Regions from separate parts of the Paenibacillus sp. YAE3 genome, predicted to be linked through region 1. Evidence: riboswitches for the same ligand, from Rfam matches in the RefSeq annotation. Region 1 holds a riboswitch; the other holds the start of a gene.
The links. A riboswitch is a leader RNA that binds a small molecule or an ion and turns the genes downstream of it on or off. The one in region 1 is predicted to bind cyclic di-GMP.

Region 2: linked by a shared signal. The riboswitch ahead of AC27KL_RS01995 (S-layer homology domain-containing protein) and the one ahead of AC27KL_RS23790 (Ig-like domain-containing protein) in region 1 are both predicted to bind cyclic di-GMP.

What each region holds. Positions count from the first base shown of each region.
Region 1 covers NZ_BAAIYF010000015.1:37,305-41,521, forward strand. The annotation lists gene AC27KL_RS23790 (Ig-like domain-containing protein) at 1-2,258, opposite strand, end outside; cyclic di-GMP riboswitch class I at 2,667-2,767, opposite strand; gene AC27KL_RS23795 (copper amine oxidase N-terminal domain-containing protein) at 3,010-3,915, opposite strand; gene AC27KL_RS23800 (ABC transporter substrate-binding protein) at 4,104-4,217, opposite strand, start outside.
Region 2 covers NZ_BAAIYF010000001.1:433,414-437,630, forward strand. The annotation lists gene AC27KL_RS01995 (S-layer homology domain-containing protein) at 1-1,913, opposite strand, end outside; cyclic di-GMP riboswitch class I at 1,950-2,045, opposite strand; gene AC27KL_RS02000 (peptidase) at 2,454-3,701, shown strand; gene AC27KL_RS02005 (hypothetical protein) at 3,957-4,133, opposite strand; gene AC27KL_RS02010 (extracellular solute-binding protein) at 4,197-4,217, opposite strand, start outside.

The DNA.
Region 1 (4,217 bases):
TTCACCGTCACCGTACCATGTTCCGGATCTTTGCCTTTGGTATACGTTAATGAATCGCCATCCGGATCGGTGCCGTAAACGGTATCCGTTACGGATTTGCCTTTTTCCGTCGTTACCGTTTCATCCGAAGCGGTTGGCGGACGGTTCGTTGGCGGAGTCGGCTTGTCCGTTACGTTAACCGTAATGGTCGAGGTCGTGTATCCGCCTTGGCCATCGCTTACGATGACCGTAAAGATATCCGGGCCGCTATATCCCGAGTCCGGTATATACTCCCACGTTCCGTCCGGACTCACCGTCACGGTCCCATGCTTTGGATCGCTTCCTTTGGTGAATGTAAGCGGGTCACCGTCAGGATCGGTTGCATACACGCTGCGGGACACCGTCGTACCCTGCTCCGTCGTTACGGTATCATTGCGGCTCTCTGGCGGCAGATTTGGCGGCTCCGTTACGTTCACGGTCACCTTTGAGGTGGAGGTTCCGCCCTTGCCGTCGCTCACCGTAACCTCAAAGCTATCCGTTCCAGTAAAATCGAGATCTGGAACGTACGTCCATGTTCCATCCGGATTCACCGTCACTGTACCGTGGGAAGGGTCGCTTCCTTTGGTAAAGGTCAGCGGGTCACCATCAGGATCTACTCCATACACGCTTCCAGTCACCGGCGTGTTTTTCCAAGTCGTTTCTTTAGGATCCGATGCGATTGGCGGCCGGTTGGCCGGTGGGTATACGCTCACTTCCACGCCCGGATTACTTGGAGTATTGATATTGTCGCCAGTCACTTCGGCCACGTTGCGAATGCTTTGGCCAGCTTGGCCTGGTTGGATCATTGCTTTGAATTGGACCGTGTGCCAATTGGTGTCCGAAATAACTCCGAACTGACCGACAACCTGACCTGCAGCATAATGTCCTTGGTCATCGCCTTCGGCATCCGTCACCGCTGTGCCGTCTACGCGAAGCGTGCCCGGAACATATTCCAGACCTGCCGGGATCGCGTCGGAGATCACCAGATTCGTGACCTGACTATCTGCTGCCGCGTTTCGGGTTTGAATCGTATATAATAGCGTGTCTCCCACTTCCGGATGGGCCGTATCCATGTTTCCAGCCGCTTTTTCCTGAAGTGCAAACTTTTTATCGGATTCAAGTACGGGAACCCGCGGATAAATGTTGATCGTCGTCGTCGGCTTGTCCGGAACGTCGATATTGTCCCCACCAACCGCTGCCGTATTTGCAATGTCCTTGCCTGCCTGGCCCGGCAGCACTGTCACTTGAAACGTAACGGTGTGCGATGCGGTATCTTTAATGATACCAAACTGACCGACTACCTTGCCTGAGGCATAATGCCCTTTGTCGTCCCCTTCAGCATCAGTGACAGACACGCCGTCCACCTTTAAGCTGCCCGGGACATACTGTAGCCCTGATGGAATTATATCCGAGATAACAAGGTTACTAATGAAGCTGTTAGCCACTTTGTTCCGGCTCTCTATCGTGTATAAAAGCGTATCTCCTACTTCCGGGTGGACCGTATCCGTGTTACCTGTCGCTTTTTGTTGAATGGCTGCCTTTTTCTGAGATTCAAGTTCAGGAGGATTAGGATCGAACTTCGGCGTAACCTCCGATGCTAGATCATAAATCAATCCCCCCGTCATTTCTCCGATGTAAGTGGTGCTCAAAGTATCACGGTTAAGTATATAGAATCTCGGATTACTCTGACCACTAACAATGAATATATTGCCGTTAGGTAAAAAGCTCATTCCTCTGAACCCGGCGGCTTCGACAGGGGAAGATATGGCGACACTGCGAACCATGGTAGACGTTCTTGGGTCCAACTGAACTAATGAGTTTCCTGCGTAAAACCATAGATAACCATTACTATCAAAAACCAAATCGCCCCCCATATCCCGGTATGACGGGAAACTATAATTCGTTACTTCATTTGATTGCTTTTGTCCCGTAGTTAAATCGTAGCTTCCTATATAAACCTTACCGTTAAGTCCATATACATAATAATATTTCCCTTCAAAAATGACAGAACTTCCGGCTATACCCTCTACTTGTGATACAGGCTGGGCTGTTCCGTTTTCATTAATTTTATAAATTTTGGAAATATTATCGATGTAAGAATAAGTAGCTGCATAAAAAGCTTTCTCATTCATTGCTACTGCCAATCCGTTTAAGCCAGTATTTTCGGCAACACCTGTTATAGTAACACTAGCCTTGGGATTAGCAGTTGGATTATTGCCATCAAATTGATAGAGTGTCATCCCCTGAATACCATACGAATCAATTTTATTAATCGTTAATATCCCTGCTGCATGAATTGCACCTGGCGATAAAGGGAGTCCCACGCTAAGGATAAGCAAAAGTACAGAAAACTGAATAAAGAGACGCTTTAATAAATTGGTTCGCTTCGTAGAGCGGTCATTGTGCAATTGTCTCCCCCCAAATCATACTTAATTCGAAAGCTTTGATCGTTGACAGGGCGATCATTCCTTCGCCGCCAATATTTCCGATTTCAACAAATTACCTTATAGAACTCTTTCCCCTCCTCTTTCCGTCGTCTTCTTTATAGGCAGGGCTCGAACCCCCAGCTATCAAAATCGTAAAAATTTTAAATATTCAAAAAAGAAAATCCCCGTCCAAAAGCAAACCAGACGGAGATTTCCGTCGTATTCGGCAGCTGGCTGGCAGTCGTATTTGCGTTTTTACGGCAAATCCCTTAGCCCCTGTAGCTTTGCGTCCCCATTTTTCAATGGGTTTGCCATTAATCGTACGAGATTCTATGTAGTTGAAATTTTTAACATTTACTTAAAAATATAATAGATGCGAATCGCAAGTTAGGGTCTAAAGTCTCATTTTGCAATATTTTCTTCGTTTTTGTCGTTTCTACTCACCACTCCATTCGAAAAAACGGTCTGCTTTTGGAGAAATAAAGAGAACCGGTCATTTGGCCGGCTCTCCGATCTTTATCGAAAACATCCTTTACGAATAGCAACCCGCCTGGTTCAGCAGCGATCAGCCCGGAAAAGACAACGCATTCTCGGCGTACGGATCAAAGCGGTTAATCGACATCGTCAGCCCGTTATAGAAGGTATATACATCCCCCGTATACTTATCGATCCAAAAATCATACATCACAGGGATGACATAATATCTGTCGTTTTCCGATTCAACGTTCAAATGCGTGATCACATCCCGAAAGATGGCCTTGTCATCTCCCCTGCCCGGTTTCTCGTTTGCGGCAAGCGGAACAAATGGGCCGAATTTTGATTCATACGCGATAACTAATTCCTTTTTGGCTTTTTCGATGGCCGCTTCTTTGGAAAGTATCTTGGCATCACTTGGATACCGGCTGATCATCACATGCGGCAGTCTAGGGACCATATGCGGCTGCGACAAGTCTTTGCCATTAAAATAATCCACTTTGGCGCGCAAAACCTCGGCCACAAATCTCGCGGGCACGTAGGCGCTGCCGTGTATGATTCTTGGCGCGATAACCATATCGACTTTGTTGCCGTTCACCTTGGCATGCGTGGAGTTCATGAATAATTCGATCGTTTGGTCGCCATCGGCGATCGTGACTTTTTGGGCTTTGGAATCCCACTTGATCTGAGCCCCCAAATGTTCGGACACGATTCGGACCGGCAGCAGCGTCCTGTTATTTTCCGTCACCACATTCGCATTTTTTATGATGGAGCCGTTGATAAATAATCCTACAAAATCTTTGCCGATGGACTCTTTACCGGAATCAGCGTACCGGATATAAAACTGGGCGTCAGTTCCTTTTTCATACGGATAAATGGAGATTCCGGAGACATTCGTTTGGGGCACGGCTCCATCAGCCGATGCATACGCAGAACAAGCCGACCATAACACGAGCGAAAACAGCATGGATAAAACCAGACGTTTGAGCACCACCATCCACCTCTTTTTCCTATTTTGATGAGGTGACTCCCCTCACACGAGCATGACTAGAAGTGAACTGCCCCGGCTGATTAGCCCTATTGGAAAGTCATTATTCTCTAGTGACGGTTTTGCTGCCCTTTTGGTTACGGACCGGAGCAAGCATGGCTGTACCTTTTTCGCCGTCCCCGTCGTCATCGGAAGCATCAGAGCCGCTGCTTGTTCGCCATACGCCAAGCGTCGAGCTGTTTTTGGACCTCGGCTCTCACCTTGTCAATCCCGGCCTGCTTCAGCTCCTGGTTGAACTTCGGCAGTTCGGT
Region 2 (4,217 bases), on a different contig from region 1:
CCCTTGATCAACCCGCTTTGAATCGCGGCCTGTACGGATGGCTTGGCCCAATCCCGAACCGATCCGGCGTCCTTGTATCCGGCGAGGAGATCGCTTTGTTCGTCTTTACGAAGGCCTGCCGCATTCGCCAGCATGACCATCATTTCCGCCCGGGTGATTGGCGCATTCGGCTTGAACAGGCCGCCTTCATACCCTTTGATCCATCCCGCTGCCGCCGCCTGCTCGACCGAGTCGGCCGCCCAATGCCCCTCAGGGACGTCGCGGAAGGAGCGGCGATTCTCAGGCTGCTGCGCATCCAGCCCGGCGGCTTGAACGAGCATCTTGGCGAATTGCGCGCGCGTCACCGGCTGCCCGGGCGCAAACGCTCCGTTTTCCATGCCGTTCACGATCCACCGGGAGGCCAGCACTTCCACTTCCGCCTTCGCCCAATGGCCGTTCATGTCCTTAAAGGATGGCGCATACAGGAAAATGCCGTATAAGCCCGACTCTTGAACCTTCGCGCGTACCGTTTTCCACAACGCGTCGACCGTTCCCCCGCTGTATACCCAGCGTCCCGCGCTTTCGTCAAAGCGGTAAATGCCTGCGCGGTTTGCCGCATCGGCATTTTTCAGCGGCTCATCCAGCTGGAAGGTTAGCGCAGCGGATTTCAAAGGTTTCGTGTCCGCGGTCCACTTCCACGCCACGCCGGTCCAGGTCATGCCGCTCGCGAGACGGTCGGACGGAAGGCTGCCGATTTTTTCAAGCGTAATCCGGGTATCGGAAGCGAACGCTCCCTGGCCGAATTCAAGCTGGAACGCTTGCCCCTTCGCCGCCACGCCTCCTTTCGGCCCGATAACGATGCCATCAGCCGGTATGCTTCCGGTTCCGCTGCCGTTTGCCGGCGTGGCTTCCGTTTTTTCGGTCCGGATAATATCTCGGCTAACCAACGTTCCGTTGTTGACGAATGTCAGCTTCTCCCCGTTAAAGCCGATAAAAGCGGTAGGTTTCGTCAGGCCCAAACTGAAGATTTGCCCGCTTTTCAGATCGGCTGCCCGCATGATCGCCGCATCGCCGGAAGCTTCCAGCCAGACAGCCGTTCCGTGGGAGATACTCATTTCTTTATACTCGCGTTGCCCTTCCTTGGCCGGCTTCGTCAAATCGACCGGTTGCGGGCTGTTGCTGCTCATATCTATGTAGACGTACTTCCCGTTTCCGTCCAAATCTTTTTGTTTCCATAAAATTTCTTCGCCGTTATATACAAAACGCTCCACATATTCGGTATATGGCAGGTCGACGATTTTGTTATGTTTGCCCGCGGCGACGTTATATTCGTATAAATCTCCGTCTTCGCCGCCTTTGTAGACAACGCGTCCGTTCTTTATCACAGGATCCCGGCCTCGCCCCAAATCGGTTAACTCTCCAGTTGCCAAGTTGTACAAGGTCATCGTATAGGAAGGAAACGTCTGCCAGACCACAAAATCGCCGTCCGCCAGCGGCGCGCTGTTTTGTCCCGTATTTTTGTTCAGCTTGGTTTCGGTTTTCGTGCTGACATTGTAGCTGTATACGTCCCAGTTCAAATTGTCGTCGGTGCCGCTGTCATTCCGCTTATCGATCCAAACGACGACCGCTTCCCCTTTGCCGTTGATCCCGACGGAAGGAGAATCGGTCAATTTTCCATGGGTCGTGATCGCTTGGCTTTGTCCGGTTTTCGTATTCCCGTAAAAAATTTGCCCTTTCAGCTTGGCGCTGTTTCCGCGCCATACCGCATGTTCACCCGAAATCCGGATGTTTGCGCCGCTAATCGATAACGGGGACATTTCGTCCTGATAGGTGAATACGGTTTCCGCTGAGACCCGCTGTACCTCCGGAATGACTCCCCCCAGCAGTCCTGCCGCAAGCAGAGCTGACATCCATTTTTTAGTGCTACCCCTCATGTTTTTCCTCCTTAAGACAGCAAAAAACCAAGCACCATGAGCAACCCGGCTGTCAGTCCATGAATAGGCTTCATGGAGTAAGACCCGTGGCTTTGCGTCCCCGACTTTCGTACGGGTTTGCCTTTGTTCAAGCACCTGGTTTAGCGCTTTCTGCGTAGTTCTTTGAATCTATTTTTAATCAGAATTATATAAATAGTTACAAAAAGTTACAATATGTAATGAAATATATGGTTCTTAGAACCTTAATTTTCGTCATTCAACATTGCACAATTGCGTAAACAAAAACATTTTTATTTCTTCTAACAGGAAGAAAACCAACCGCAGTTCACCACGCAAACCATCTTGAACTAAAAAAGGCCAGGTGCCGGTTTTTTTTGAAAACAGCCGCTTATGCAACATTTTGTGTTAACGTCCCGTCTGGAACGGTGAAAGGCATGCATCATTTTCCAATGAAAGGTTTGGCAAAAGTATTTCGGAAATGAGCTGCCGACTGATAACCAAAACGTTCGTACAAGCTCACGTATATAGGAGGAATGACAGATGAATAAAATGTACAAAGTGCTCGCGACCGCATCCATTTTGGCTCTGGCAGCCATGCCCGTGGCGGCAAACGCGCAGCAGCTCCCTGCCCAAGCGGTGCAAAAGGGAAACGCCAACAAGCAAACCGACGTCAAAAACGTTCCGGCAACCTGGGGACAAATCACGGATTTCGTGCAAGACAAATCGGATAAATTCATTACCGTGACCGGACGCGGACTCGCGCCGACCGATCAGGACGAAATCATCCTGGCCATTACGCCAAAAACGAAATTCATCGACGCCAAAGGCAAAACCGTTCCTCTGCAAAAAATCATCGACGGGCACAAAACCGTCAAAGCTTTCTACAGCCCGAACATCACAAAAAGCCTTCCGGCCCGCGGAACCGCGCTGACGCTGGTCGTTCAGGACCAAAGCTTCTCGGCTATCGACGGTAAGGTAACCGAGGTAAGAGACGGCCGCATTTTGGTAAAAGGCACTGACCTTTACAACAAACACGACGAGGAAATTTGGCTGCATTTCGCGGATAAAGCAACGATCATCGATCAAAACCGCAAAGCCATCGCCGCCGGAGACATCAAGGAAGGCATGAGCGTGAGAGCATTTTACGGTCCGGCCGTTGCAATGAGCCTTCCGCCGCAATCCGGAACGAATTACGTGATCGTGAACACGAACATGGAAGACGTCAATCCCGGGGAGGTTAACGAGTTGACGGCAGGGACCGCAGGCGTCATTACCGACCAAAAAGACGGCAAAATCACGGTCATCGGCCAACCGCTGGAAAAAGGCGGCGTCAACTATGTCGTGTTGTCCATCGACGACAAAACGCAAATCGTCGATGAAGACGGCAACAAACTGACCAAGGATGCGCTCAAAACGAGCGGCCATGTGGAAGCGACCTACAGCGCCGTCATGACGCTGATTTATCCCGCTCACACCCATGCAGACAAAATCGTGGTGAAAAAAGCGGAAGCCGTCAAAATCGAAGGCACCGTCATGCCGTCCGACCGCACATCCAAAGATCAAGTGTACGTGAACGTCGGTTCCGATAATTCCACGGCAAACGACGTGATCCTGAACATTTCGAAGGATACGACGATCATCCCGCTGATCGGCGGCGACACGGATCTTCGCGCCGGAACGAAAATCGTCGCGTTCCATTCGCCGATCATGACCAAATCGCTGCCGGGTATCACAAGCGCCGAGGTCGTGATCGTGACGTCGGACAAAGATACGGTGCAGCCTAAATAAGCAGCATCATCAACGCACGAAAACCCGGCCGATTCATCAGAAGAATCGGCCGGGTTTTTTGGTATGCGCGGACATGAGGGAACAGACCGTATGCGGACATAACCAGCGGACGTTTTTTTTACCGACCAAAATCTCATGTATGATCATCAAAGACCATCGATCGCCAACGATGTTCAATGTCTGCAATACGCCGCCGTTCTCAAGAACGGTAACCTCCGAGCCGAAGCCTGCATAGATGGAGGCAAATTCCAGGAACTATTTCTTCGTAATCATCCACGTCACGCCGAACCGGTCAATGACCTCTCCATAATAAGCGCCCCAGGGCTGAAGGGCAAAAGGATATTTGCTTTCCCCGCCGAGAGAATCGATGTAAAAATTCGCCTGGCTTTTTGCATCCTTCGATATCAGATAAGCGTTCATTTGTGCTCCCATAAAAAAAGACACCCGGCTTTCGGCCAGGTGTTTCATGGAATCGGCGCGAAATTCACGTCCCTCCTACTTATTTTCCAGCTTCGT